Regions from separate parts of the Nonomuraea sp. NPDC059023 genome, predicted to be linked through region 2. Evidence: riboswitches for the same ligand, from Rfam matches in the RefSeq annotation. Region 2 holds a riboswitch; the other holds the start of a gene.

Region 1 (14,603 bases), on a different contig from region 2:
GCGGCGGCAGCTTCAGCCTGGCCCGCTGGGCGGCGGCGCGCTCGCCGTACGGGCTGATGCGACGGCTGTCAGCGGCGGTGACGGCCGTCGTGCGCGCGCGGACCGCCGGGTTGTGGGTCAGCGGGGACTCGGCGCGGGCGCGCAGCGCGGCCTGGTTGGCGTCCACCTGCTCGGCGATGAGGTGGGTGCCCCTGCTGATGCCGCGGGTGAGCGTGACGGTCTCGGCGACCTTCTGGCGGGCGAACGCGAGCCAGCCGGCCACCTCGGGATTGAGGTCGGTCTCCAGCGCGGTGTCGTAGGGGACGTGCAGCAGGGAGCAGGAGGCGGCCACGTCCACCCGCTCGGCCAGTCCGAGCAGGGTGGCGAGCGTTGCCAGCGACCTCTCCAGGTCGTTGATCCAGATGTTACGCCCGTCCACGACCCCGGCCACCAGTCGCTTGCCGGGCAGCCCGCCGGCCGCGGCCAGGTCGTCGAGGTTGGCGGCGGCCGAGCCGGTGAAGTCGAGTCCGAGGCCCTCGACGGGGGCGGCGGCCAGCACGGGCAGGGCGGCGCCGAGCCGGTCGAAGTAGCTGGTCACCAGGATTCTGGGCCGCCGGGTCAGCCCGCCGAGGTGGGCGTAGGCGGCGGCGGCGACGGCGGCGAGTACCTCCTGCGGCTGGTCCTGGACCAGGGCGGGCTCGTCGAACTGCACCCAATCGGCGCCCGCCGACTGCAGCGACGCGAGGATCTCGGCGTAGACGGGCAGCAGCCGTTCCAGCAGCGACAGCGGTTGAAAGCCGGGCTCGACGCCGGGGGCGGGCTTGGACAACAGCAGGTAGGTGACGGGGCCGAGCACGACCGGGCGCGGGTTGTGGCCCTGCAGCAGGGCCTCGGTCAGTTCGGCGGCCTGCTTGCCGGGGTTGGCGGTGAAGACGGTGTCAGGGCCGAGCTCGGGGACCAGGTAGTGGTAGTTGGTGTCGAACCACTTGGTCATCTCCAGCGGCGCCACGTCCTGGGTGCCGCGGGCCATGGCGAAGTAGCCGGCCAGCGGGTCGGCCTCCACGGCCGCCCGGTGCCGCTCGGGGATCGCGCCGACCATGACGGTGGTGTCCAGCACGTGGTCGTACAGCGAGAAGTCGCCGGAGGGGACTTCGCCGAGGCCGGCGTCGGTGAGCTCACGCCAGGCGGCGCGGCGCAGGCCGGCGGCGGCGGCTTCCAGCTCGGCGGCGGTGATCCGGCCCGCCCAGTAGCCTTCGACGGCCTTCTTCAGTTCGCGGCCGGGTCCCTGGCGGGGGTAGCCGTACACGGTGGCGAGCGAACGCTCGGTCACGGAACTCTCCTTCGCGAGTCACGGGGAACATCCCCGGCGTTCGAGCGAAGGCACGGCCCAGGCGCGGGCACACTTCTGGCCCGCGTGGTCGCCCAGCCCTCCCTCGAGGCCGTCCGATGCACCGCGCGCGGGGTGCGCGCGGGCAGTGGCAGGTCTTCGGACTCGCGGGCGCGTCGCACATGCCTACTGGCCGTCGCTTCCCCGGCCCCGGGGGCCGAGTGCTGGTGACGGCGGTCGTTCCCACTCACCGCTGCGGGGCAGTCCCGGATTCGCACCGGGTTCCCTCTTACGACGCCTCGCCTGGCTGACGGGGCGAACCAACTGCGACCCCCACCCTAAGCCAAGGGAAGCCGGCACTGGACTTACTAGGACGTCCAACTATATTTTCAACAGGAACGCTCGCGGTGCAGGGAAGCTGGTGTGAATCCAGCACGGTCCCGCCACTGTGACCGGGGATGTGCGTCATCGCTCGACAGTGCCACTGGCGAAAGCCGGGAAGGCCGGATGACGTGCGCTGATCCGGGAGTCAGGATACCGGCCGCGAGTTCTGGCATGTGTTGTCCACGAGGATGGAGCGAACACGCATGGCACCGGAACGCGCCCGCGGCCCAGGTGATCCGATGGCGACGGCGGTCACTCACCTCTGACCTGCCCTCCTTTGCATGCCCATCCTCGGGTCCACCTGGCGAAAGCAGGCTCCATGATCCGTGAACTGTCCCATTTCATCGGCGGCAAGCACGTCCCCGGCATCTCGGGCACCTTCGGCGACGTCCACGACCCGAACACCGGAACCGTCCAGGCCAGAGTCCCGTTGGCCACTCCGGACGAGACCAGGGCGGCCATCTCCGACGCCGCCGAAGCCCAGGCGGCCTGGGCGGAGTGGAATCCGCAGCGCCGCGCCCGCGTGCTGCTGAGGTTCCTGCACCTGGTCGAGGCCGAACGCGACACCCTGGCCCGGCTACTGTCGTCCGAACACGGCAAGACCGTCGCCGACGCCGACGGCGACATCCAGCGCGGCCTGGAGGTGGTCGAGTTCGCCGCGGGCATCCCCCACCTGCTCAAGGGCGAGTTCACCGACAACGCGGGCAGCGGGATCGACGTCTACTCCATGCGCCGGCCGCTGGGGGTGGTCGCGGGGATCACGCCGTTCAACTTCCCCGCCATGATCCCGCTGTGGCAACTGGCCCCCGCCGTCGCCTGCGGCAACGCCTTCGTGCTCAAACCGTCCGAGCGTGATCCATCAGTTCCGGTACGGCTGGCCGAACTGCTCACCGAAGCCGGCCTCCCACCCGGTGTACTGAACGTGATCCACGGCGCCAAGGACGCTGTCGACACCCTGCTGACCGACGACAGGGTGACCGCGATCGCCTTCGTCGGCTCCACCCGGGTCGCCGAGCACGTCTACACGACCGCCACCGCGCACGGCAAGCGCGCCCAGTGCTTCGGCGGCGCCAAGAACCACCTGATCGTCATGCCCGACGCCGACCTGGACCAGGCCGCGGACGCGCTGATCGGCGCCGGCTACGGCTCGGCGGGCGAACGCTGCATGGCCATCTCGGTGGCCGTCCCCGTGGGACAGGCGACCGCGGACGCGCTGCGGGAACGGCTGGTGGCCAGGATCGGCGAGCTGCGCCTGGGCCGCAGCGACGACCCCGGCGCCGACTTCGGCCCGCTGGTCGGCTCCGACGCCCTGCGGCGCGTCCGCGACTACGTGGAGATCGGCGTGAGCGAGGGCGCCGAGCTCGTGGTCGACGGCCGGGACGCCGACGTGCCGGAGCCGGGCGGCTTCTTCATCGGCCCGTCCCTGTTCGACCACGTGCGGCCGGACATGCGGATCTACCGCGAGGAGATCTTCGGGCCCGTGCTGTCCATCGTGCGCGCCGACGACTACGAGCACGCGCTGCGGCTGCCGAGCGAGCACGAGTACGGCAACGGCGTCGCCATCTTCACCCGCGACGGCGACACGGCACGCGACTTCACCCGCCGGGTGAACACCGGCATGGTCGGGGTCAACGTGCCCATCCCCGTCCCGGTCGCCTATCACTCCTTCGGCGGCTGGAAACGCTCCATGTTCGGCGACCTCAACCAGTTCGGCACCGACTCCATCCGCTTCTTCACCCAGGCCAAGACGGTCACCTCCCGCTGGCCGTCGGGCATTCGCGAGGGCGCCAGCTTCACGATCCCGACGATGGGCTGAGGCCGATGCCCGTACTGACGCAGGAGCAGTTCGCCATTGTCGAGGCGGTCGCCGGCTTCACCCACGAGCACCTGTCCCCCAACGCGATCGACTGGGACCGGCGCAAGCACTTCCCGGTCGACGTGCTGACCAAGGCGGCCGACCTCGGTCTCGGCGGCGTCTACGTCAGCGAGGAGTTCGGCGGCTCGGGCCTGTCCCGCCGCGACGGCACGCTGATCTTCGAGACGCTGGCCACCGGCTGTCCGTCCATTGCCGGATATATCTCCATCCACAACATGGTCGCCTGGATGATCGACCACTACGGCAGCATCGAGCAGCGCACGCGCTGGCTGTCCGGGCTGTGTTCGATGCGTAGCCTGGCCAGCTACTGCCTGACCGAGCCTGGCGCCGGTTCTGACGCGGCGGCGCTCGCGACGCGAGCCGTACGGGATGGGGACGCCTACGTCCTGGACGGCGTCAAGCAGTTCGTCTCCGGAGCCGGGGCCGCGCAGGTGTACGTGGTCATGGCCCGCACCGGCGTCTCCGGCGCGCGCGGCGTCTCCGCGTTCGTCGTCGAACGCGACGACCCCGGCCTGTCCTTCGGCGCCAACGAGGAGAAGATGGGCTGGAACGCCCAGCCCACCCGGCAGGTCGTCCTCGACGGCGTACGCGTCCCCGCCGACCGGCTTCTGGGCCGGGAGGGCGACGGATTCCGGATCGCGATGAACGCCCTCAACGGCGGCCGCCTCGGCATCGCCGCCTGCTCGCTCGGCGGCGCGCGGGCCGCGCTGGAGGCCAGCACCTCCTACCTCGGCGACAGGCAGGCGTTCGGCGCGCCGCTCTCCCACGCCCAAGGGCTGCAGTTCCAGCTCGCCGACATGGCGACCGAACTCGAGGCCGCCCGCGCCCTGCTGTGGCGCGCGGCCACCGCGCTCGACGAGGGCGACCCCAAGGCGGTCGAGCTCTGCGCGATGGCCAAACGCTTCGTCACCGACACCGGGTTCACCGTCGCCAACCGCGCCCTGCAACTCCACGGCGGCTACGGCTACCTCACCGAATACGGCATCGAGAAGATCGTGCGCGATCTGCGGGTGCACCAGATCCTCGAAGGGACCAACGAGATCATGCGCGTCATCGTCGCCCGCGGCCTCACCGGCAATCTGAGCGGGGCCGCCTGATGGACATGGAGACCAGGCAGGACGGCCGTCTCGGCCACATCCTGCTCAACCGGCCGAAGGCGCTCAACGCGCTCACCCACGACATGGTCCGGCACATCGACGCCGCGCTGCGGGCGTGGGAGACGGACGAGACGATCCAGGCCGTGCTGATCAGCGGCGCCGGCGAACGCGGGCTGTGCGCCGGGGGCGACATCCGCTCGATCTACCAGGACATCCGGCAGGGTGGCGGCGATGCCACCGCCGCGTTCTGGCGCGACGAATACCTGCTCAACGCCCGCATCGCCCGCTACGGCAAGCCGTACGTCGCGCTCATGGACGGCCTGGTCATGGGCGGCGGCGTCGGCGTCTCCGCGCACGGCAGCGTCCGCGTGGTCACCGAGCGCACGAGGCTGGCCATGCCGGAGACCGGCATCGGCCTGATCCCCGACGTGGGCGGTACCTTCCTGCTGTCGCGCGCTCCCGGCGACATCGGGCTGCACCTCGCGCTGACCGGGACGACGATCGGGGCGGGCGACGCCATCGCCTGCGGCCTGGCCGACCACTTCGTGCCCTCGGCCGACCTGCCCGCCTTCCGGCAGAGCGCGGCGGCGCACGGGGTCACGGCGGCGCTGGCGGCTCATGCCGTACCCGCTCCAGAAGGGTCGCTGCCGGCGCAACGCTCCTGGATCGACGTGTGTTACTCCGGTGAGAGCGTTCCGGAGATCGTCGAGCAGTTGCTGGACATCGGCGAGAGCACGGCGAAGGAGGCCGCGGAGCAGATCGCGGCCAAGTCACCGACCGCGCTGCGGGTGACGCTGCGATCGCTCCGGCGCGCCGGGCTGCTCGGCTCGCTGGAAGAGGTGCTGGACCAGGAGTACCGCGTCTCGTGCCGGGCGCTGGGCCATCCCGATCTGGAAGAGGGCATCCGCGCACAGGTCATCGACAAGGACCGGTCGCCGCGGTGGGTTCAGGCGGCCTCCGCGGCGGAGGTCGACGCCTTCTTCGCGCCGCTGGGCGACAAGGAGCTGGGGCTGTCATGAGGATCGCCTTCATCGGCCTGGGCAACATGGGCGGGCCCATGGCGCGTAACCTCGTCAAGGCCGGACACCACGTGGACGGGTTCGACCTCGACGACGCGGCGCTCAACGAAGCGTCCGGGCACGGGGTGCGGGCGGCGGGTTCGGCGGCCGCGGCCGCCGGCGACGCCGACCTGGTCATCACCATGCTGCCCGCCGGACCGCACGTCCTGCGGTGCTACGACGACATCCTGCCCGCGGCCCGGCCCGGCACGCTGTTCGCCGACTGCTCGACCATCGACGTGGCCGACGCGCACGCCGCCGCGCGAGCAGCGGTCACCGCCGGGCACCGGGCCCTCGACGCCCCCGTCTCCGGAGGCGTCGTCGGGGCGAGCGCGGCGACGCTGACCTTCATGGTGGGCGCGGCCGAATCGGACTTCGCCGCCGTCGAACCGGTGCTGGCGGCGATGGGCCGCCGCGTCGTCCACTGCGGCGGGCCGGGTGCCGGGCAGGCGGCGAAGATCTGCAACAACATGATCCTCGGTGCCTCCATGATCGCGGTCAGTGAGGCTTTCGTCCTGGGTGAACGGCTCGGCCTGTCGCACCAGGCGCTGTTCGACGTGGCCTCGGCCGCCTCCGGGCAATGCTGGGCGCTGACCACGAACTGCCCGGTGCCCGGCCCGGTGCCGGCGAGCCCGGCCAACCACGACTACCGGCCCGGCTTCGCCGGGGCCCTCATGGCCAAGGACCTCGGCCTGGCGGCCAATGCCGTTCGCGCCCACGGCGTGGCCGCCGACCTCGGCCTCCACGCGGCGGAGATCTACGCGGCCTTCGCCGAAGGCGCCGGGGCCGGCCAGGACTTCTCCGCCATCGTCAACTCCATCAGGGAACGCTCATGACGCGATACGAGACCATCCTCACCGAGTCGGAGAACCGGGTCGGCCTCATCACCCTCAACAGGCCCAAGGCGCTCAACGCGCTGAACCTCCAGCTCATGGACGAGGTCGTGGAGGCCGCGACCGGATTCGACCGCGATCCGGACATCGGCTGCCTGGTGATCACCGGCTCCGAGCGCGCCTTCGCCGCCGGCGCCGACATCAAGGAGATGCGGCCCAACGACTACATGGACGTCTATCTCAGCGACTGGTTCGCCGCCTGGGACCGGCTCGGGCAGGTACGCAAGCCCACGCTGGCCGCGGTGTCCGGCTACGCGCTGGGCGGCGGGTGCGAGCTGGCCATGCTCTGCGACATCGTGCTCGCCGCCGACACCGCCGTCTTCGGTCAGCCGGAGATCAAGCTGGGCGTCATCCCGGGCATCGGCGGCTCGCAGCGGCTGACCCGTGCGGTCGGCAAGGCCAAGGCGATGGAGATGTGCCTGACCGGCCGCACCATGGACGCCGAGGAGGCGGAGCGGGCGGGCCTGGTCTCCCGGATCGTCCCGGCCGCCGACCTGCTCGCCGAAGCGCGGACGGTGGCCGAGACGATCGCCGGCATGTCCACGCCGATCGCGATGATGGCCAAGGAGGCCGTCAACCGGGCGTTCGAGACCACGCTTGCCGAAGGGGTGCGGTTCGAACGCCGCGTCTTCCACGCCACCTTCGCCACGGCGGACCAGAAGGAGGGGATGGCCGCCTTCACCGAGAAGCGCAAGCCTTCCTTCACCAACCGATAGCGGAGGTCGTCTCCACTTGGTCAGGCGGCAGCCGGCTCAACGGCGGTAAGCCCAGACCGTGCCGCCGCGACCGGAACGGGCCCCGCCGACCGCCCAGACGGAACCGCTCTCCGGCTGGATGGCGAGGTCGCGGACGGACGCTGTCCGGTCCGGCGGAGCGGGGAAGGCGCCCGGCTCGACGCTGTCGGGGCCGATGTGCAGAAATCGGCTGCCTCCGCCCTTGGCGTCGTAGACGACCCAGGCCCCGCCTCTGCCGTCGGGCTCGGCCTGGGCACGCGGCTGGAAGCCCGGTTCACCACGGACCTCGAACTTCCAGCTGCCCGGATAGCCGGTCAGCAGCAACGTCTCACCGCAGAAGGAGCCGCCGCACGGCCAGGCGACCCAGCCGACCGCCATCACCCGGCCGGTCTCACCGTCGAACGCGACATCCGTCAGCTCCGAGATCTGGCCCGAGCGGGTGGACGGGATCGCCGGAAGGGTGACCGCGCGCCAGGCCGTACCACTCCAGCGGGCCAGAGCCGCCGTGCCCCGCGCCGAGCCCGCCGCCCACCGGCCGTCGAGTCCCTTGACCACGATCGGCGTCCGGACCTTGCGCCACGCCGACCCGGCCAGTCGCCGCAGCGTGGACCGCGCCGTCCACCCGGCAGTACCGGCTGAGGGGAAGGCGTTGGCGTTCTCGATGACCCACAGGTTCTGGCCGATGGCGTACGCACCGTCCACCCGGCCGTGGGGCCATCGGTTCACCTGCCAGCGCTTGCCGTTCCATCGGGCGTATCGCGACGCGCCGAAGGCCCAGACCCTGGTGTCGGAGGCCGACGTCAGCCGCTTGACCCGGAAGCCCGGCCCGGTGACCCGCTTGAAGGCGGACCGGCCGCCCTTCAACAGCTGGCTCGTCCCGGCGACCCAGACCGCCCCACCCGGTGTGACCGTCACCGCGTCGTAGGAGTCGCGGCGGTCGTGATGGACGACACTCCACTGACTGGCCGGCGCCTCGGCGTGGGCGGCGACCGGCCCCGTCACGACGAAGAAGGCGACGGCTGCGGCCGTACCGCGAAACAATAAGCCCATAAAGGTGAGACGCGCCTTCCACCGCAAAGGTTGGCTCCGAGCACGTCGGCCGCGGTCCTCATGGCTGGACGTCGTCGAACAGGGCGAGGGCTTCGGTGGGGTCCGGGGGGCCTGTGCCCACATCTGTCGTCACCGGCGCCATCAGGCGCGAGATCGCGAACGTGCGGGCCGACGTGGACGCCGAACTGGCCCGTCCGCCGGAGTGACGGATCGTTACCCGGCGAAACGTTCGACGAGCTTGGCGTACTCCTTCGCGGACGTGGCGAACTCCAGGGTGCCGCTCTTCGGGTCGGTGGCCACGTAGTAGAGCCAGGTGCCCGCGGCCGGGTGGAGGGCGGCCTTGAGCGCGGCCTCACCGGGGTTGGAGATGGGCCCCGGAGGCAGTCCGCCATGGCGATAGGTGTTGTACGGCGTACGCCGCTTCGTGTCCTCGACCGTGACGTCGACGCCGTACCTGCCGAGGCCGTAGAGCAGGGGGCTGTCGAGCTTCAGCATCATGCCGCGGGCCAGGCGGTTGTGGATGACGCGGGCCACCTTGGGCATGTCGGCCTCGGTGGGCGACTCGGCCTGGACGAGGCTGGCGATGATGACGACGTCCATGGGCGCGCGCCGGGAGGACAGGCCGAGCTCGTCCGCCGTCGCGCGGAACCGGGCCACCATCGCGGCCAGGATCTCGGTGGGAGTGGCGGACTCGGCGAACCTGTACGTGCCGGGGTGGGCGAAGCCCTCCAGCCTGCCCTTCGCATACGGAGGCAGGCCCAGAGCCCGGCCGTCCTTGGCCGCCCGCGCGAACGACGCCGCGGGTTCGCCGGTCACGCGGGAGAGGTTGTCGAACAAGAGGGTGGCCCGCCATCCCTCCTTGATGGTCACGGTGTGCTCCGGACGCGCGGCCACCGGCGCCACGGGCGTCTCGGGTGAGAGGGTCCTGACGGCGATCGTGCCGCCCGCGGCCAGGGCGACGACGGTGGCCGCCGCTGCCAGGGCGACGCCCCTCCGGCGGACGGGACGGGGCGGGAGGAAGCGGGCCGGGGGTGGCGGCACCTGCTCGTCCGCCATGTCGGCGAGGGTCTCACGCAGCAGGTTCTCGACGTTCAACGCAACTCCCTCACGGTGCTCAGTTCGGGGGCCGACTTCTTCAGCCGCTCCAGCGATCGGTAGATCTGGCTGCGGACCGAGCCCACCCGCACGCCCAGCAGGCGCGCGATCTCGGTCTCCGACTTGTCCTCGAAGTAGCGCAGGACCAGCATGGTCCGCTGCCGGGGCGTCAGCCGGGACAGCGCCGCGCGCATCGTCATGCGCAGGTCCGCCGCCTCGGCGTGCCCGTCGCCGGCCCGGTCGAGCCGCGCGTCCGTGCTCACCTCCACGACCCGTGACCGGCGGCGCCACCGGCTCACTTGCTCGTGGTACATGGTCCGTCGGACGTACCCCTCGATGGCCTCGGGGTCGCGCAGGGCGCGCCACCGCGCGGCCGTCTTCGCCAGGGCCGACTGGACGAGGTCCTCGGCGGCGTGCCGGTCGCCGGTCAGCAGGTACGCCGTGCGGAACAACGCGCCCGACCTGTCGATGACGAACTGCCGGAGCGCCGCCTCGAAGCCTGGATCCACCCGTCCTCCTCGTGATGTCACCCACCAAGGACGAGCGAGCGCCACGGAACTATGCCGGAAGATGTCAGGTTCTTGTGAGGCTGTCGAGCATCAGGTTGAGGGTGAAGTCGAATCGTTCGTATCCGCTGCCGGAGGTGAGTTCGCCGGCGTGGCGTCTGGTGTGCGGGAACTGGTCGGCGGGCAGGGAGCCGAACCGGTGCAGAAGTTCGTCGCGGCTGAGGACCCACTCCTGGCCGGGGTCGGCCTTTCGCCCGTGGAGCAGGGAGATCTCCAGGGTGTAGGCGGCGACGTACAGGGACAGGGCGTCCATGGCCCAGGCCGCGGTCTGGGGCTCGACTCCGCCGGCGAGCAGGATCGCCAGGATCGCCTCGCTCACGCGCAAGGTGTCCCGATTGGTGGGGACCGTGGCCAGGGCGGCACGGGAGATGCCTGGATAGCGCAGGTACTGGTCACGGATCTGGGCGTACACCCGCAGGATCTGTTCCCGCCATCGGGCGGGGTCGGGTTCGGGCAAGACGAGCTCGGAGCTGAGCCGCCCGATGATCAGGTCGTCGATGTCGGCCTTGTTGACCACGTGCGCGTACAGCGATGACGGGCTGGTGCCCAGCTCGCCGGTGATGGCGCGGATCGTCAGCGCGTCATAGCCCTGGGTCGCGACCACGTGCAGCGCGGCGTCGATGATGCGCTCGACGGTGAGAGGTTCCCGGCGCGGCTGGGCCGGGGCGGCGCCGGGCTGCAGGTGCCGGGCGGCCCGGCGGGCTTTCGGATCGTGGGCCATGCTCCGATTCTACGCTTTGACATGAACTATGTTCGCCACATAGAACTAAGTTCATGGCTACTGAACAAAGTTCTCCCGTTGTGAAGTCCCTGGTCCTACCGCTGCGCCGGGCCTGGCTCGTCCTCGCGGTCGTGGTCATCGCCGACATCATGGACGTGCTGGACTCGACGATCGCCAACCTCGCCGGGCCCTCGATCCGGGCCGATCTCGGCGGTGGCGACACCACGGTGCAATGGGTGCCGGCGGCGTACACCGCGGCCTTCGCCCTGGGCCTGGTCACCTCCGGCAGGCTGGGCGACCTGGTCGGCCGCCGGCGCCTGTTTCTGCTGGGTCTGGCCGGGTTCACCCTGTCCTCGCTGGCCTGCGGCCTCGCGCCGGGAACCGGGTTTCTGATCGTCGCCCGCGTCCTGCAGGGCTTGTTCGGGTCGGTGATGATCCCGCAGGGCTTCGCTCTGGTGAAGATCGTCTTTCCGCCCGAGCACCTGCGGCGTGCCCTCATTCCCTTCGGCCCGATCATGGGCCTGGCCACGGTGGCCGGGCCGATCCTGGCCGGTTGGCTGCTGCACCTGTTCGGCGGCTGGCGCTCGATCTTCCTGATCAACATCCCGATCGGGGTCGCCGCCTGGGTCTTGGGCGCGTACGTCCTGCCCCGCGACACCGGCGAGGACCCCTCGACCCGTCTGGACCTGCGCGGCGTCGGGCTGCTCACCCTGGCCTCGGCCCTGCTGATCATCCCTCTGGTCCAGGGCCGCGAACTCGGCTGGCCGATCTGGACCTACGCCATGATGGCCGCCTCGATCCCGGTGCTCGCGCTGTTCGCCGCCTCCGAACGCCGCAGCTCCCACCCGGTGATCACGCCGTCGCTCCTGCGGAAGCGCAGCTTCGTCGTCGGACTGGTCATCGTCTGCGGCTTCTACGCGGCGCTCACCGGATTCCAGCTCGCCCTCAACCTGATGCTCCAACTCGGCGCGCACTGGACGCCTCTGCACACCGGCCTCACCCTGATCCCCTGGGCCCTGGGCAGCGCCATCGCCGTCGGCCTCGCCGGGACCTTCCTCGCCGCGCGGCTCGGCCGTACCACCCTGCACCTCGGCCTCGGCATCGCCGCCGCCGGTCTGATCGCACTCGCCTGGACCATCGCCCACGCCCAGAACGGCCTGACCTCCTGGACCCTCGCGCCTGCCCTGCTGATCACCGGCTTCGGCTCCGGGCTGGTGTTCATCCCCGTCTTCGACTACGTACTCGGCGACGCCACCGCCGAAGAGGCCGGCACCGGCTCGGGCATGCTCAACGCCGTCCAGCAGTTCGCCAACGCCACCGGCGCCGCCGCCCTCGGCACCGTCTTCTTCGCCCGAGCCGGCCACGGCTTCTTCGACGCCGGCATCCTCATCACCGCGCTCGCCGCCGCCCTCTTCCTGGCCGCCCTGCTCCTGGTCGGCCTCCTCCCCCGACACGCCCTGGTCGGCTGAGGACGACCAGGGGTCGAAGCTGTCCGGCCGTCAGTCGCGCGACACGACGGCGGCTTGGGCGCGGTCGGTCACCGCGTCGAGCGGGCTCAGGTCCACGGGCGGCGTGAACACGTCGAAGTCGACGACCTCCTCGGCCGGAGGCGGCGTCACCGTCACCTTCGACCCCCAGCCGCCGTAGCGCGTGTCCACCACGTGGTGCTCGAGGCGCTTGACCGTCTTGCCCTTTCCGTCGGGCCAGTCGGCCTTCTCGGTGTACTCGGTGATCAGACGGGCAGGCCTGTGTTCGCGGTCGAGGAGAAGCCTGAAGGAGATCGCCTTGGTGTCGGGGCGGCCGTAGCCGTGTCTCGCCTTGTACAGGTCCTTGAGGGTGAGGGTTCCCCGGTAGTCGCCGGGCTTGGCGACCTTCGCCTTCGCCAGGAGCGTCTTGAGTACCGCCGGGTCGAAGACGTCCACGAGCTGGTCCCCGCGCTGTCCCTCGTTGCCCCAGCTGGTGTTCTTGCCGAATCGGAACCAGTGCTTCCCCTCGGGCAGGGGATGCCAGTCGAACCCCTTCACGTAGGTGGTGCCGCCCACCTCGATCACGCGGATGGGACCGGGGACCTCCTTCGAGCTCGCACCGAGGGTGGCAAGCTGTTCTTCGGTGAACTTCCACGTCGTCGTGAGATCATGGTCCGCGGCCGATGACCTTCCGAAACCGATCACGCCGACGGTACGGGAGGCGAACTCGCCTTTGATCCCGCTGGCCGTGCCGCGATATGTCTCGGCGACCCGGACACCGTACCCGGGGGCGAACTGCTTCTTCAGCGACGTGACCGGGTCGGCGGGGGCGGCGGCCTGCGCCGACCCGGTGCCGGACAGGAGCGCGGCGCCCAGAGCCGCGGCGGTAAGGGCAACGAAACGTTTCACGCGGCCACATACTGCCGCTCCCACGTCACGCGAAGATCACATGATGATGCTCAGCTTCGCTCCCCCGGTGTGACGGACAGCAGCGCCTGACCCTTCTTGATCGACACCAGCCGCACCTCCACCGGAGTGTGCTTGCGGAACGCGAAGGCTCCGCCTCCGCCTTCACCGAGGCGCTGCTCCGAGCCGCCTCCGTGCGGGTACTCCACCCGGTACGTGATCGTGTCCCTGTCGATGGCCACGACCTCGAACTTCGGGTAGTAGAACTTCTTGGCGTTCAGCCGGATCGTGACGGGCTTGGACAACTTCAGCAGGCAGTCACCGTCGAAGCAGTCCTTGACCTTGGTGGTGGCTTCGCGCGACGGGGACGGTGACGGCGTCGGGGTTTCGGTGGCCGAAGCGCTCGTGGCGGGCGTGCTTGGCGTGCTCGGTGTGGGGGTGGGGGCCGCCGCCTGCCGTCCGGCCTCGGGCGCGGCGCAACCCGCCAGGGCGCACATGGCGAGCACGGGAAGGAGTTTGCGCATGCTGTGTCGTCCCTATCGCTCAGGGTGACCGGCGTCGGGCGAGCGCCGGTGCCACACAGAACTACCCGACCGGCTCCGGGAGGGGTCCCCGCCGTCAGGCGGGCTCGTCGGTGAGGCCGAGCTTCTTGCGCAGGCGGGTGAGGCCCGCGTGGAGGACGGGCGGCACGGTGATCGCGATGACCGCGGCGTCGCCGAGGCTGTTCTTCGCGGACTCCACGATCATCCAGCTGAGCAGCACGGTCAGCGGCGTCCAGGTACGCACATCCGTCCGCAAGATCCAGCGCAGAACAGTCAGGACATGGCCGGTCAGCGCGCCCCGTGCCGGCCGCCGCAGGATCAGAGCCAGGGCGGGCACGCCGAGCGCCAGCCCGAGTACGAACCGGGTGCGAGCCCGACGGTCCGGTAACACGTCAAGCTCGCCGAGCCATTCGTCCAGATAGCTCGCCCTGACGGCCGCGGGCAGGAGCAGCGCGCCCAAGGCGAGCACCTGATACCTCGCCCCCGCGTCTCCCGGCGGCGGGATCAGGCAGTCGCGTGCGATCGATTCGAGTTCGTCCGCGATGGCCGGCAGGCCGAGGCGTCCGGCGAGCGGAGCCGTGACGTTGACGACGTCCTGGCTCTTCAGACGCTGTTTCTCCTGGTCGAGGTATTGGATGGTACGCATGTTGTGCAGCCGGTCGAGCACTTTCAGGGCAAGGACACGCTCGTCCGCGGTGGCCGCCTGCACGTGCCCGTGGTCGAGTTCGGTCAGGTTCTGGACCATCGTGGTGATCTCATCACCGAACTCCGCGCGCAGCCGTACGGCGTCGCACCAGGTGTCCTCGATCACATCGTGGAGCAGGGCGGCGCAGACGGTGGTGCTGTCCAGCCCGGCGTCGATCGCGATCTCCGCGACTGCGACGGGATGGGTGATGTACGGCTCGCCGC
Region 2 (14,603 bases):
TGAGGGGCTCGAGGTCATCGCCCGTTATGCGCCGCTGGCACGGGAACAGCGAGTGGTCGACGAGATCGTGGCCTGCGGCGAACGGTTCGAGATCGGGGAGTACGTGGACCGGGTGCTGTCCCGCATGAGCCTCGCCGGGGTCGTCGTACACGTGCGCTCGGAGGCGTTGCTCGGCCATGTGGGCCGTCTGACCGAGCTGACCGCCCTGGACGTGGCGGTCGGGCAGGGCGCGCTCAGCCTCGCTTCCTGGCGCGGACTGTCCAAGCTGGTCCAGCTCGACTGCGGCAAGCACAAGGGCCCGGTCTCGCTGGCCGGGATCGAGAAGCTGACGGCGCTGCGCAGGCTCAGTCTCCGCGGCGTCCCGGGCGTGAACCGGCTGCGTGCCCTCACCGGCCTCGAGGAACTCCACCTCGACGGCTGCAACAAGCTGACAGATCTGGCGCCGCTGGCCGACCTGCGCAAACTGCGCATCCTCATTCTCGACGGATGCGTGAACGCGCGGGGCTTCGCCGCTCTGCGCGCGCTCCGTGACCTACGCACTCTGTCGATCAACGGATGCAAGGTCGGCTCTCTGAGCTTCTGCCGCGAGATGCCCGCGCTGACCACGCTGCGCGCCCTCACGCGCGAAGGTGTCTCGAAGACGTCGGCTCTGGAGGAGTGCGAGAACCTGCAACGGCTGGAGTTGCGCCTGGCCGGATTCGGCCGCGAGACGTTCGAGCTTCCCGGCGGCGAGAGGCTGCGGAGCCTGAAGTTGACCGGAACGGTGCTCGCCGCCGACCTCATGACGCTCACGAACTCTCCGCGGCTGCTGAGTCTCCACGCGGAGGAGGTCGAGAATCTGATGGATCTCACCTGCCTTTCCGGCCTGACGTACCTGCGTAAACTCGCGCTGACCGGCTGCCGGGAGCTGAGCGGGTGCGGCGGGATCGCGAACCTCGTCCACCTGACGGAGCTTGACCTCAGCGGCTCCCGCATCGAGCACCTCGACTTCCTCACCGGGTTGCGCTCTCTCAGGCGGCTGCGGCTGGACGACTGCACCCGCCTGCACAGTCTCCTCGCGCTGCGCGACCTGCCGGACCTCCAGCACGTCAGCCTGCGCGGCAGCCCGCTGGCCAACCCCGACGCCATCGACAGCCTGCGCAACGTGGTCGTCGACTACGAGCCCTACGACTACGACTCGGTCATCACGCCGGACACCGTCGACGGGTGAGGTGAGATGGGGTCACGGGCCCATCGGTCACGATGCCGCCCTTCCTGATGGTGGTCGCCATGCTGGCGGGCCGCAGCGGCGTCTCATCCACAACGCGCGCGCCCAGGGCCTCGATTTTCGCCCCGGCGGCGCCGTTGGCGTGCCGCGGGGAGTTCGACGGTGAGCGGGTGCCGGAGGCCTTCTGGGCTCGTGGGTAGGCCTCCACTTCCGCGCAGGACCTCTACAACGCCGGCGCCGGCAAGCATCAGCTCTGTGCGGTGGCGCTACGCCGGTATCTGGAGCGCAACACCGAGTCCGACATCGCCCAGCTGGATCGGGCACCGGCCGCTCATTGGACTCGTGGCGAGACGGCTGACTCGAATCTCCGAATGAGGGGTGATGGGAACGAAGGGGGAAGCCTTGGCCGCGTTCTGGGCGGAGGGAGTAGAGGGCGAGTTCCTCGGGATCGACACCGCGTTGCCGCAGCAAGGTTCTCAAACGGACCTTCACATGACTACGCGCTCCGTCCTGGGCCGGCCGACCACCTGCCAGCCCCGGCTGCGGTACAGGCCGAGCGCCGCCCGCGCGTGCGGATGTGTGGACAGCCATTTCGGCCGGACGCCTGCCGCGGCGACGATCGTGTCGTGAAGCGCCGCGCCGTACCGCATCCCGCACCGCTCCGGCAGCACCGCGAGTTCCTTGAGGGTGAAGTCGTCGCCCGCCACCCGGCCCGCCAGCACCGCCAGAGAGGAGCAGGAGTAGCCGTAGGCGAAGCCGTACACCTCCTCGTCCTCATCCCCGCCGAGCGCGAGCGCCAGGACGAAGCCGGGACGCGCGCTGTCGGAGAGCAGGCGGGCCGCGACGGATCTTGCCGCCGCGTACGGCTCGTGCCAGGGCGCCCGGGTGAAGCTGCGCCCGCCGACGTCGGCCACCGAAGTGAGGTGGCGCGCGATCTCGCCGGCGGCCACGAGACCGACCCGGGGCCGCGCGCCGCTCACGGGGGTCAGCCCTTGGCCGCGTTGTAGCGGGTGATGACGTCGTCCCAGTTGATCAGGCCCCACAGCTTCTGCACGTAGTCCGGGCGGACGTTGCGGTACTGCAGGTAGTAGGCGTGCTCCCACGCGTCGAACACCAGCAGCGGGGTGGTGTTCATGCCGACGTTGCCGTGGTGGTCGTAGACCTGCTCGACGACCAGGCGGCGGCCGAGCGGCTCCCACGCCAGCACGCCCCAGCCGGAGCCCTGCACGGTTGCGGTCGCGGTGGTGAGCTGCTTCTGGAAGGCCTCGAAGGAGCCGAAGTGCTCGGTGATGGCGTCGCCGAGCTCGCCGTCGGGGCGGTCGCCGCCGTCGGGAGAGAGGTTCTGCCAGAAGATCGTGTGCAGCACGTGACCGGACAGGTTGAACGCGTACGTCTTCTCCAGCCCCACCAGGCCACCGAACTCGCCCTTGTCCCGGGCCTCCGCCAGCCGGTCGAGGGTGTCGTTGGCGCCCTTGACGTAGGCGGCGTGGTGTTTGGCGTGGTGGAGCTCCAGGATCTCGCCGGTGATGGCGGGCTCCAGCGCCGCGTAGTCGTACGGCATGTCGGGCAGCGTGTACTGACCCATCGTGTATCCCCTCGGACCTGTAGTTGCGATTAATTCGCAACAACCCTAATACGGCAATTAGCGGCCATCTGTGACCGACCCTTGACCCACCGCCACGAGCCGCCTAACTTGCCACTTGTTCGCATCTGCGATCCCCTCGCAAGGAGTCATCGGTCATGAGGCTGCTTCCTGTCCTGATGTCGGTGCTGATCCTCACGGCCTGCGCGTCCCCGCCCGAACGACCCGCGGCACCCGAAGCCGCCGCCGTCACCGTCGAGAACTGCGGGCGCAAGCTGACCTTCGACAAGCCTCCGGCCAAAGTCGTCACCGGTTACCAGCCCGCGCTGGAGACCCTGTTCGCCCTGGGCCTGCAGGACCGGGTGGCCGGCCGTACCGACTTCTCCGAGAGCGCCTTCCTGCCCGGCCATAAGGAGCTGTACGACAAGATCCCCGAGATCTCGCCGTCGATCATGCTGCCGCAGAAGGAGGTCATGCTCGCCCAGGGCGCCGACTTCGTCCTGGACAACACGATGACCAGCTTCGACGCCTCCGGCGGGTACGCGACCGTGGACGAGCTCGGCGCGGCCGGCACCCCGGTCTACATCCTGGGCGGCTGGTGCGACGCGGCGACGACCCTGGAGTTCACGATCGAGGACACCTTCACCGACCTGCGCAACCTCGGCGCCATCTTCGGCGTGCCCGAGCGTGCCGCCAAGCTGATCGCCGAGCTGCGCGCCAAGCTGGCCGAGGTCACCACGAAGGTCGGCGCCCTGCCCAAGGTCAAGGTATTGGCCACCGACGGCGGCAAGGGGCCGGTCAACGCCTACGGCGGAGCCGGGCTCACCAACCAGATGATCACACTCGCGGGTGGTCAGAACGTCCTGGCCGACGTCAAGGGCGACTACACCGAGGTGAGCGCCGAGAAGATCGCCGCCGCCGCGCCCGACGCGCTGCTGGTCTGCGACTACGCCGTGCTGTCGGGTGAGAAGATGCCCGCCGCCACCGCCAAGGCCGACGAGGCGTTCGCCATCGCCAAGAACAGCCCCGCCGCCCGCGGCAAGCGCTTCCTGGCCTTACCGGCCGCCGCCCAGCACCCCGGCTACCGCAACATCCTCGCCATCGCCGACATCGCCAGGTTCCTGCACCCCGAAGCCTTCGCCTGATGAGGGTCGTCGCCCCCTTGCTGGCGCTGGCCATCATCGGCTCCACGCTGGCCGCCGTCAGCATCGGCGCGGTGCACGTCGGCCCGGCCCAGGTCTGGGGCATCGTCGCCGACCGCCTGATCCCCGGCGCGGCCGTCCCCTCCTGGACACCCGCGCAAGCGCAGATCGTCTGGGAGTTCCGCCTGCCCAGAGCGTTGCTGGCACTCCTGGTCGGCGCCGGGCTCGCGGTCGTCGGCGCGGTGCTGCAGGCCCTGGTGCGCAACCCGCTGGCCGACCCGTTCCTGCTCGGCGTCTCCTCCGGCGCCTCACTGGGCGCGGTCCTGGTCCTGATCTTCGGCGCCTCGGCGCTCGGCGGGTTGCCGCTGTCGATGGCGGCCTTCCTCGGCGCGCTGCTCGCCCTCATGCTGGTGTACGTGCTGGCGCAGCGCTCCGGCCGGATCACCCCCGCCCGCCTGGTGCTGGCCGGAGTCGCCCTGGCCTACCTGTTCCAGGCCGTCTACAGCTACGTGCTGCAACAGGCGCACAGCGGCCGGGCCGCTCAGCAGGTGCTGTTTTGGCTGCTGGGCAGCCTCGGCGGTGCCCGCTGGCACATGCTGCCGATCCCTGCCGCCGTCCTGCTCGCCGGCATCGCGTACCTGCTCGTCCAGCACCGCCCGCTCAACGCCTTGAGCTCCGGCGAGGACAGCGCCGTCTCCCTCGGCGTCAGCGTCACCGCCCTACGCGCCCGCCTGTTCGTGCTGACCTCGCTGCTGGTCGGCGTCCTGGTGGCCACGAGCGGCGCCGTCGCCTTCGTCGGCCTCATCGTCCCGCACGCCGCCCGCCTGCTCGTCGGCGCCGACCACCGTCGCGTCCTGCTCGTCTCCGCACTGCTCGGCGCGCTCTTCCTCCAGCTCGTCGACATCGCCGCCCGCACCGTCGCCGCGCCCCAGGAGCTGGCCCTCAGCATCGTCACCGCCGTCTTCGGCGTTCCCTTCTTCCTCTGGCTGCTGCGGAGGCGCGGATGACCCTGCTCCTCAACGGCGTCGCCATCCGGCTCGACGGCCGCCCGATCGTCCACGCAGCCGACCTGGAGGTCGGCCCCGGCGAGTTCGTCGGCCTGCTCGGCCCCAACGGCTGCGGAAAGTCCACCCTCCTGCGCGCCGTCTACCGCGCCGTCCGCCCACACGCCGGCCTCATCGCCGTCGAAGGCGACGACGTGGTACGGCTGCCGCCGCGCGAGTCGGCCAGGCGCACGGCGGTCGTCGCCCAGGAAGCCCCCACGGAGCTGGACTTCACCGTCGCCGAGATGGTCGCCCTCGGCCGCACCCCGCACCAACGCCCCCTCGACCGCACCACCAAGGCCGACGAGCTCATCTGCGCCCAGGCGCTCGAACGCGTCGCCGCGACCCATCTCACCGGCCGCCTCTACGGGACCCTGTCCGGCGGCGAGAAACAACGCGTGCTCCTGGCCCGCGCCCTGGCCCAGCGATCCCGCCTGCTCCTGCTGGACGAGCCCACCTCCCATCTCGACATCCGCCACCAGCTGGAGATCCTCCGCCTGGTCCGCGGCCTGGGCGTCGCCACGCTGGCCGCCCTGCACGACCTCAACCAGGCCGCCGCCTACTGCGACCGCCTGTACCTCATGGACGCGGGTCGCGTCCTGGCCGGCGGCCCTCCGGACGACGTGCTGACGCCGGAGCGCATCTCCCAGGTGTACGGCGTGCGTGCCGTACAGCGGACCCAGCTCGTCTTCGAGCTCAAGGAGGAGCAGTGATCTCTCGGCTGCTGAGCCTGTCAGCGCAGGTCCGGCTACGCCTGGCCGGGGTGGTGGGGCTGTTGCTGGCCATCACCGCGACCTACGTCGGCCAGGGCGTGCTCGTCGCCCACTGCCTGGCCCGGATCTTCGCCGGTGACGGCGTGGCCGCGATCGGCTGGCCCGTCGCCGGGATCGTCGTGCTGCAGCTCGGGCGCAGTCTGGCGCTGGCCGTACGAGAGGTGGCGGCGCTGCGGGCCACGGCCGGGATCAAGAAGGAGCTGCGGCGGCGGCTGACCGCCAAGCTGCTGACGCTCGGACCCGGCTGGGCGCAGCAGGGCAGGACCGGTGCGACCCAGAGCTCGCTGGTCGACGGGATCGAGACCGCGGACGCCTACCTCGGCCGGTTCCTGCCGCAACTGGCCGCCGCGCTGATCGGGGCCGTCGGCGTGACCGCGTTCCTGTTCACTCTCGACCCGGTCATCGGAATCGTGGTGCTGGCCTGCGCCGTCCTGATGCCCGTGCTGCCCCTGGCCTCCGACCGGGTGCTCAGGAACCGCAACGACGCCTGGTTCCGCGGGTACAAGGGGTTGTACGCGGAGAACCTCGACGCGTTGCAAGGCATGGGCACGCTGAAGGCGTTCAACGCCAGCGGCCGGCGCGGCAGCGAGCTGGCCAGGCTGGCCGAGGCGTTCTGCCGCGACTCCATCCGGCTGATGGCGATCGTCGTCCTCTACCTGGGCGGCGTCGCCTTCGTCATCGGCCTCGGCACGGCGGTGGCGCTGGGCGTTGGCGCGCTGCGGCTGGCCGCGGGCGAGCTGACGGTGACCGGGCTGCTGCTGGTGCTCATGCTGACCGCCGAATGTTTCCGGCCGCTGAAGGAGCTTGAGGCGGCCTATCACTCCAGCTACAACGCCGTCCCGTCCCTGCGGGCGGTCTTCGAGGTACTGGACACCCCGGCGCAGGAGCAGGGTTCGTCGACGGCGTGCTCGGGACCGCCCGCGGTCGCCTTCCACGACGTCAGCCTCACCTACCGCGAACGCGACCGCCCCGCCCTCGACCACTTCACCCTGGAGATCGAGCCGGGGGAGCGGGTCGCGCTCGTCGGCCGTTCCGGTGCCGGCAAGACCACCGTGGCCGCGCTCTTGCTGCGCTTCTTCGACGCCACCGGCGGCCGCATCACGGTCGGCGGCACCGACATCCATGACCTGCCCCTGGACGAGCTGCGCTCGCTCGTCGCCGTCGTCTCCCAGGACACCTACCTCTTCCACGGCACCGTCCGGCACAACCTCACCCTGGCCCGACCGGACGCCGGCGACGCCGAACTCGACGCGGCCATCGGCGCGGCCCGCGCCGGCTTCGTCCACGACCTGCCCCAAGGCCTGGACACCATCGTCGGCGAACGCGGCCTCAAACTCTCCGGCGGCGAACGCCAGCGCATCGCCATCGCCCGCGCCCTGCTGAAGAACGCCCCCATCCTCGTCCTGGACGAGGCCACCTCCAGCGTCGACGCCGCCAACGAATCCGGCATCCAGCAAGCCCTCGACACGCTGGCCGGCGGCCGCACGACCCTGATGATCGCGCACCGGCTGTCCACGGTCCGCGACGCCGACCGGGTCATCGTCATGGCCGACGGCCGCATCGTCGAGGAAGGCGACCATCGAACATTGCTCGACCGGCGCGGCGCCTATGCCCGCCTGGTCGCCGCCCAGGAAGGATCCGTCTGATGTTCGCCCTGCTGCGCCTGCTCGGCCCGCACCGGCCGCTGCTGGTCGCCGCCGTCGTCAGCGGCATCGCCCACCACGTCGTGATGCTGGCCTCGGCGGGTGTCGGAGCATGGGTGGTCAGCCGAGCCATCACCGGGGCCACGCCCGGCGAGCTGCGCGGTGGCCTCATCGCCCTCGGCCTGCTCCTGCCGCTGCTCGCCCTCACGCCCTGGCTGGAGTCCTACCTCGCGCACGTGGCCGCCTTCCGCGTGCTGTCCGACGTGCGCGGCCGGGTCTACGCCGCCTTCGACCGCCTGGCGCCCGGCTACCTGCTGGAACGCCGCTCCGGAGACCTCGGCGCCACCGCGATCTCCGACGTCGAGCAGCTGGAGCTGTGGTTCGCCCACACGCTCAGCCCGCTGGTCAGCGCCGCCACCGTGCCTGTCGCCGCGCTCGCCGCCCTCGGCGTCTTCCACCCGGCCCTGGCCCTCGCGCTGGCGCCCGCGCTGGTGCTGCTGGCTTTCGTTCCCAGGTGGCTGCGCCGACGCGCCGAAGCCCAGGGCGCCGAACTCCGCGCCCGGGTCGGCGAACTCAACGCCGAAGCCGTCGACACCCTCCAGGGCCTGCGCGAGCTCATCACCTCCGGCGCCGGTGAGCGCCAGCTCGACCGCCTCGCCGTACAGGACGAACTCCTGCTCGCCGCCAAACTCGCCCACGGTCGCCGCTCCGGCCTCGAACACGCCGCCACCAACGCCCTGGCCACCTTCGGCCTGCTGGCCGTCCTGCTCACCGCCGCTTTCCTCGTAACGGCCGGCTCCCTGCAGCCCCTGCTCTTTCCCGTCGCCGTCGTTCTGTCGGCCGCCACCTTCGCCCCCGTCGTCGCCGTCACCGACGTCGCCCGCGACCTCAACCTCGTCACCGCCGCCGGCGCCCGCATCATGACGCTCCTCGACACCCCGGCCCCGGTCACCGACCGCGTCAGCGCGCCGCCGCCCGGCCCCATCGCTCCTCACGTGGTTTTCACCGACGTCACCTTCTGGTACGGCCCCGCCCTCCCCGAGGCGGCGACCGGCGTCACCTTCGCCCTCGGACCCGGCCAGACCGTCGCGCTCGTCGGCCACTCCGGCGCCGGCAAGTCCACCTGCGCCAGCCTCCTGATGCGCCTGTGGGACGTGACCTCCGGATCGATCACCATCGGCGGCCACGACATCCGCGACTTCCCCCAGGACGATCTGCGCCGCCGCATCACCCTGGTGCCCCAGGACGTCTACCTGTTCAACATCCCGCTGGCCGACAACATCCGCCTCGGCCGCCCCGACGCCACCCTTGAGGAGGTCATCGCCGCCGCCACGGCCGCCCAGGCCCACGAGTTCGTCACCGGCCTGCCCGACGGCTACGACACCCTGCCCGGCGAACTCGGCACCCGCCTGTCCGGCGGCCAGCGCCAGCGCATCGCCATCGCCCGGGCCATCCTCAAGGACGCGCCCATCCTCATCATGGACGAAGCCGTCTCCAACCTCGACACAGAAAGCGAGCAGGAGGTCGCCGCCGCCATGGCCTCCGTCCGCCGTGACCGGACCACGCTGATCATCGCGCACCGGCTGTCGACCATCCTGACCGCCGACCGCATCGTGGTGCTCGAATCGGGCCGCGTCGCCGAGACCGGCACCCATGAGGAACTGCTGGCCCGCGACGGCGCCTACACCCGCCTCATATCGGCCCAACTGACCGGATCCGTGTCATGATGGCCGGGTAAAGGCGAGCGCGGACTGAGGAAGCCGGTGCGACTCCGGCGCGGTCCCGCCACTGTGATCGGCGAGCGGATCCCCTCAACGCCACCACCTTCCGGGGTGGGAAGGCGGGGACGAGCATCGACCCGAGAGCCAGGAGACTCACGCGCTCGCCTCCTCGACGAACTGGGGCGGATCTCCCCGGAGAGGAGCAGGCCATGGTGCCTGAACGACGATGGCGCGCCGCCGACCGCTCGGTCCCGCCGTGAGTAGTTCCTGACCTCTCCAAAAAACTGCCGGATTCGCCGTCCGGCCCATTTAGTCATGCCCTTTTCGAGAATGGAGCCTGGAACCATGGAAGCGGCGTCGGAAGAGTCCGTCCGCAGCGCACTTGAGGAAATAACCGAATTCGGTTCGTTCTTCGCTCCGCATCTTGGCGGCGACCCCGCGGGATGGCATGACGTGGCCTCCGATTACGCGGGTGGATTCGCCGACCTGGTCGCGGCCACCGCCTCCAAGTACGGCACCCGTGAGCTGCGCATCGGCGCCTCCATCGCTCAGCTGAGCCACGCGGCCCGCCTCTGGTCGCCCGTCGTGGGCGCCGTGCTCACCCACGGAGTGATCCCCGACCTGACCCGGCTCGACCGCGCCGACGCCGACGCCCGCCTGCGGCTTCCCATGCTCGCCGGCTGGCGTGCCGGCACGGAAGAGCAGGTCACCGCCCTGCTCTATGACATGGTGGTGCGTGGCCACCTCGAACCGTTCGCGCGCGGCCTGCGGGTGAAGGTCGCCTCCGGCCTGCTGTACGGCAACGCCGCCTCGGCCGTCGCCGAAGCAGGACGCGCCGTGGCGACCGCCCGCCCGGAGCTCGCCCCCCGGGCCGCCCGGCTGGTGAACCTGCTGCTGGCCACCGGCGGGCTGACCGGGAAAGGCGCCCTCACCTCACCGGAACTCGCATTCCGGCGCACCACGTGCTGTCTCTATTACCGGGTGCCGGACGGCGATAAATGCGGCGACTGCGCGCTGCTGGACACATGAATTCTTGAAATCCCGACGAGCCTGTGCCTAAAGTTCTCGCGAAGAGTTCGCAACTGCACAATACGTGCAGAACACCGAAGGAGGACGCACATGGCGCACCACGGTTTCGCCGAACCCGATGACCCCCAGACCTGCCTGAAGTCCCACACCCCCGCGGTGGACTCGCCGTTCGAGTGGCGTGAGGACGACGACGAGTAAGACCTGATTCCCCGGTCCCGGCACACCCAGGAAGGTCTTGCTCATGATCCGCGAAGTGCGCCGGGACCGGCCACGCCACCCTGTCGTCGCCGGCATGGTCTCGTACACCGCTGTTCAAGGGACGGAGGTGACCGGCGGCGCGGCCCTCGGTGACGACGACGCGGCTCGTCTGGCCGCGATCGGTGAGGCGGTCGAACGCCACTGCGCCAACCAGGTGCCCGACGACCTGATCAGGGCCGCCCACCGCGACCTCGCCGAACCCGCGCTCGACCCCCGGGACTTCGCCCTCTACTCACCCGCCCAGTACGCGGCCAAGGGCTTTCCGTTCGTCCCGATGACCAGGGAGTTGGAGATCGCCTGGGCGCCCGCCGAGGACCTGACCTCGGGGGAGCGGGTCCTGGTGCCCGCCTCGCTGGCCTACGTCAACTACTTCACCGGCCCACGCCGCGGCGAGCCGTACACGAACTATCCGGTCCTGGCCGGAACCGCAGCCGGCCCGACGCGGGAGCGGGCGAGGCGGGCGGCCCTGCGTGAAGTGCTGGAACGTGACGCGGTCACGCTCTGGTGGGCCGGCCGCCACGAAGCCGCCCCGCTGCCGGCGCCCGGGACAGGCCCGCTGGCCGCAGCGATGGAAGAAGCGGCGGAATCCGGGCTGAGGGTCACGCTGCTGGAGATTCCATCGGAGTTCGGGGCGATCGTCGCGGGGGTCTTCGCCGAGGACCGCGAGCGCGGGGTCGTGGGCTTCGGCAGCGCCTGCCGGGACACCATCGAGGAGGCCGCCGCCAAGGCGTTCACCGAAGCCATCGGCACCTACGAGACCGGACGCGCGCTGCTGCGCCTGGACCCCGGGCCGCCGTACCTGCCGCGCCGCGCCGACCGCCGCTACCTCGACGACCTGCGGCGCGGCTGGCGTTCGGTCAACGACGTGCGCCTGCACGTCCAGCTCTACCTGGACGAACGCCTGCAGGGCGAGACGCTCGACCGGCTGCGCCACCCGGCAGGATCGCCCGCCACGGGTGAGGCGAGCTTCCGGGCCTACGCCGTGGACCTCACCGTCCCGGGCGCGGACCTGCATGTCGCCCGGGTCATCGTGCCCGGGCTGTTGTGCAACGCCCCGGCCGCGTTCCCCTTTCTCGGCGGGACCCGGATCCCGCCGTCATCAGATCTGACCCCGGTTCCCCTGCCCTTCGCGTGAACCCAGGAGGAGACAAGACATGCGGCTCGGACTTGCGATGGGCTACGGCGGCGAGCCGATGGAGGAGGTGCTGCCGACGATCCGGCACGCCGAGAGCATCGGCGTCGACTCCGTGTGGAGCGTGGAGGAGTACGGACCTGACGCCGTCAGCGTGCTCGGCTACCTCGCCGCCGTGACCGAGCGCATCGAGCTGGGCACCGCGATCATGCAGATCCCGGCCCGCACTCCGGCCGCCACGGCCATGACCGCCATGACGCTGGACGTGCTGTCGCATGGCCGGTTCCAGCTCGGCCTCGGGCTGTCGGTGCCGTGGATCGTGGAGGGCTGGCACGGCCTGCCGTACGACCGGCCGCTGCGCCGCACCCGCGAGTACGTCGAGATCGTGCGCAAGGCGATCGCGCGCGAGGATCGGGTGGAGTACGCCGGGGAGCTGTACCGCCTGCCGTACACCGGGGCGGGCTCGACGGGGCGGGCGCGGCCGGTTCGCTCGGAGATGACCCCGCTCCGCCCGCGCATCCCGCTGTATCTGGCGGCCATCGGGCCCGGCAACCTGGCGCTCACCGGTGAGCTCGCCGACGGGTGGCTGTCGGGGATGTACGCGCCCGAGCACGAGGCCGCCATCCTGGCTCCGCTGGACGCGGGCATCGCCAAGGCCGGTCGCACGGCCGGAGAGGTGAAGATCTGCCCCATTCTGTACGTCGCGCACGCGGCAACCGTCGAGGCGGGCAGGGAGCGGTTACGTCCGCTCTACGCCCATCTGATCGGTGCGGCTTCACCGGGCGTGCGCAACACCTACGCCGACGTCGTCGTCCAGATGGGGTACGAGGGCCCGGCCCACGACATCCGCAAGCACTTCGCCGCCGGCGACCGTGACGCCGCCACGGCCGCGGTGCCCGACCGGCTGCTCGACGAGGTGGCCTTGATCGGCCCGATCGAGGCCATGACCGAGCGGCTTGCCGTGTGGCGGGAGTCGCGGGTGGACACGGTCATCCTGCTCGATCGCGACCCGGCCCTCCTGGAAGCGGCACGGGCCGTGCTGTGAGACGCATGTGGGCACTGACGGTGCCGTTGCTGGTGGCGGGGCTGACGCAGATCGTCGTCAACGTCGTCGACACCGTCATGCTGGCCCGCCACTCCACGACCGCGCTGGCCGCCTTCGCGCTGGCCGCGCCCGTCTACCTGATCGCCCTGGTCGTGGTACGCGGCTGGGCCACCGCCGTGCAGATCAAGGTGGCACAGGCGCACGGCGCCGGCACGCCCGCGGCCGTGGTCCGGGTCGTCCGCGTCGGGCTGGGTACCTCGCTTCTGGCCGGTGCCGCGATCGGCGCCCTTCTGTACGCGGTCGCCGGACCGGTGCTGAGCCTGCTGGGCGCCTCCGCCGAGCTGGCCGGGCCGGGCGTGGCGTACCTGCGGGTGCTGGCGTTCGCGGTGCCCTTCGCCGCCGCCTCCTTCACGCTGCAGAGCGCCTGTTCCGGGGTCGGGGTGACCCGGGCGGCGATGTGGCACGCACTGCTGGTCAACCTGGTGAACCTGCCGCTCGGGCTGTGGCTGATCTTCTCCGCCGGGTTCGGCGTCACCGGCGCGGCCCTGGCCACGCTGGCGGCCACCGTCGCGGGCACCGCGTTCCTGCTGGCGTACGGCCGCGCCCGGCTGCCCCGCGTGGCCGCCGGCGGCCGGCCCGTGGCACGGGACCTGTGGCGCATCGGCTGGCCGGAGATGAGCGCGATGGGCGTCGGCTACCTCAACGAGGCGCTCCTCGCCGGCTTCGCCGCCCGGATGGGCACCCCGGAGCTGGCCGCGTACCGGATCGTGGACAATCTGCTGCTCATCGTCTTCACCGTGATGGCCTCGGCTTCGGCGTCCATCGTCATCCTGGCCGGGCAGGAGATCGGCGCGGGCCAGACGGACCGGGCGGTGCACTGGCGGCGCACCGGGACCCGGCTGCTGCTGATCGTCTTCGCCGTGCCGGCCGGGTTGCTCCTGCTCGGCGGTACCACCGTCCTGTCGTGGTTCAGCGACAACCCCGAGGTTGTCGCGCTGGCCTGGCAGGTGGTGCCGCTGGCCATGCTGAGCCTGGCGCCCATGGTGCCCGCGATGGCCTCCGGCAGCTTCCTGCGCGCCCAGGGCGACACCCGCTCGGTGATGCTGGCGAACGTCGCCTGCGACTACCTGCTGCTCATCCCGCTCTCCTGGCTGCTCGGCCTGACCCTCGGCCTCGGGCTGCCCGGGATCTACCTGGCGTGGAACGCCTTCGCGATCCTCCTGGCCGTGCTTGTGGGGTTGCGTGCCCGGCGCGGCTTGGTGATGTCAACAACCAACGAACGGGGAGAATGATGCCATTAGCACATCGGACCGCTGTGGTCGTCGCGGCCACGGCCCTCATGGCCGCGTTCGCGAGCCCGGTCGCTCAGGCCGAGACACCTGACACGCTCGTCCTCAAGCTCACGCCCACACCCGTCGCGCACCTGCGGCAGGAGCTGGGATCGTTGAGCACGACGGCGCTGGAGATTCTCGGTGGTGATCGAGGCGAGTTCCGCGGCGGCTATCTGGCCCCCGAGGGCAGCGTGGCAGCCGCACTGACCACGTTCGAAGACACGTGGAACCTCAGCGAGCGCAAGCCGCTGTACATCGACGCGCTCCGCGTGCCCGCTCAGGCCGCCGCCCAGGTCAAGAACGTCCTGAAGGGCTACGTGACCGCGGAGACGGCCGTCCCGTCCACCACACCCGTCACCGTGATCGACGACAGGGTGAGCGCGGTCCGCCCCCAGCCCGTCTCCGCGGCGGTCGCCGCCGAACTCGACGTGCCCGACCGGGGCATGACCCTCGCGCTGAACCAGCAGGGCCACCGCGGCATCCGCCACTCCTTCTTCGGCCTGAGCAACAGCAACGGCGCCTACGGCTCCGGCTACAGCTTCTACGCCTACGAGCACGACACCAAGGTGTTGTCCGTCAACGGCGGCTGCAACGACAACGACTTCTGGATCCTGCGCAACGGTGGGCTGGGGTGGTCCAGCAACCTGCCCGGCGCCTACTTCGACACCAACGCCAGCGACCCCTGCAACACCCAGGA

The links. A riboswitch is a leader RNA that binds a small molecule or an ion and turns the genes downstream of it on or off. The one in region 2 is predicted to bind cobalamin.
Region 1: linked by a shared signal. The riboswitch ahead of metE (5-methyltetrahydropteroyltriglutamate--homocysteine S-methyltransferase) and the one ahead of ACFWYW_RS44650 ((2Fe-2S)-binding protein) in region 2 are both predicted to bind cobalamin.

The regions. Positions count from the first base shown of each region.
Region 1 is NZ_JBHYIO010000012.1:245,942-260,544, reverse strand. Features, by position in the region: gene metE (5-methyltetrahydropteroyltriglutamate--homocysteine S-methyltransferase) at 1-1,309, opposite strand, end outside; cobalamin riboswitch at 1,456-1,629, opposite strand; cobalamin riboswitch at 1,695-1,867, shown strand; gene ACFWYW_RS22445 (CoA-acylating methylmalonate-semialdehyde dehydrogenase) at 2,010-3,506, shown strand; gene ACFWYW_RS22440 (acyl-CoA dehydrogenase family protein) at 3,512-4,663, shown strand; gene ACFWYW_RS22435 (enoyl-CoA hydratase/isomerase family protein) at 4,669-5,682, shown strand; gene mmsB (3-hydroxyisobutyrate dehydrogenase) at 5,679-6,557, shown strand; gene ACFWYW_RS22425 (enoyl-CoA hydratase) at 6,554-7,330, shown strand; gene ACFWYW_RS22420 (hypothetical protein) at 7,367-8,398, opposite strand; gene mltG (endolytic transglycosylase MltG) at 8,612-9,493, opposite strand; gene ACFWYW_RS22410 (SigE family RNA polymerase sigma factor) at 9,490-10,002, opposite strand; gene ACFWYW_RS22405 (TetR/AcrR family transcriptional regulator) at 10,067-10,780, opposite strand; gene ACFWYW_RS22400 (DHA2 family efflux MFS transporter permease subunit) at 10,861-12,249, shown strand; gene ACFWYW_RS22395 (hypothetical protein) at 12,280-13,155, opposite strand; gene ACFWYW_RS22390 (hypothetical protein) at 13,206-13,676, opposite strand; gene ACFWYW_RS22385 (HD domain-containing protein) at 13,771-14,603, opposite strand, start outside.
Region 2 is NZ_JBHYIO010000037.1:59,616-74,218, forward strand. Features, by position in the region: gene ACFWYW_RS44610 (NACHT domain-containing protein) at 1-1,210, shown strand, start outside; gene ACFWYW_RS44615 (GNAT family N-acetyltransferase) at 1,696-2,187, opposite strand; gene ACFWYW_RS44620 (superoxide dismutase) at 2,193-2,792, opposite strand; gene ACFWYW_RS44625 (ABC transporter substrate-binding protein) at 2,948-3,934, shown strand; gene ACFWYW_RS44630 (FecCD family ABC transporter permease) at 3,934-4,938, shown strand; gene ACFWYW_RS44635 (ABC transporter ATP-binding protein) at 4,935-5,687, shown strand; gene ACFWYW_RS44640 (ABC transporter ATP-binding protein) at 5,684-7,393, shown strand; gene ACFWYW_RS44645 (ABC transporter ATP-binding protein) at 7,393-9,117, shown strand; cobalamin riboswitch at 9,143-9,266, shown strand; gene ACFWYW_RS44650 ((2Fe-2S)-binding protein) at 9,565-10,140, shown strand; gene ACFWYW_RS44655 (YcaO-like family protein) at 10,382-11,533, shown strand; gene ACFWYW_RS44660 (LLM class F420-dependent oxidoreductase) at 11,553-12,575, shown strand; gene ACFWYW_RS44665 (MATE family efflux transporter) at 12,581-13,867, shown strand; gene ACFWYW_RS44670 (hypothetical protein) at 13,891-14,603, shown strand, end outside.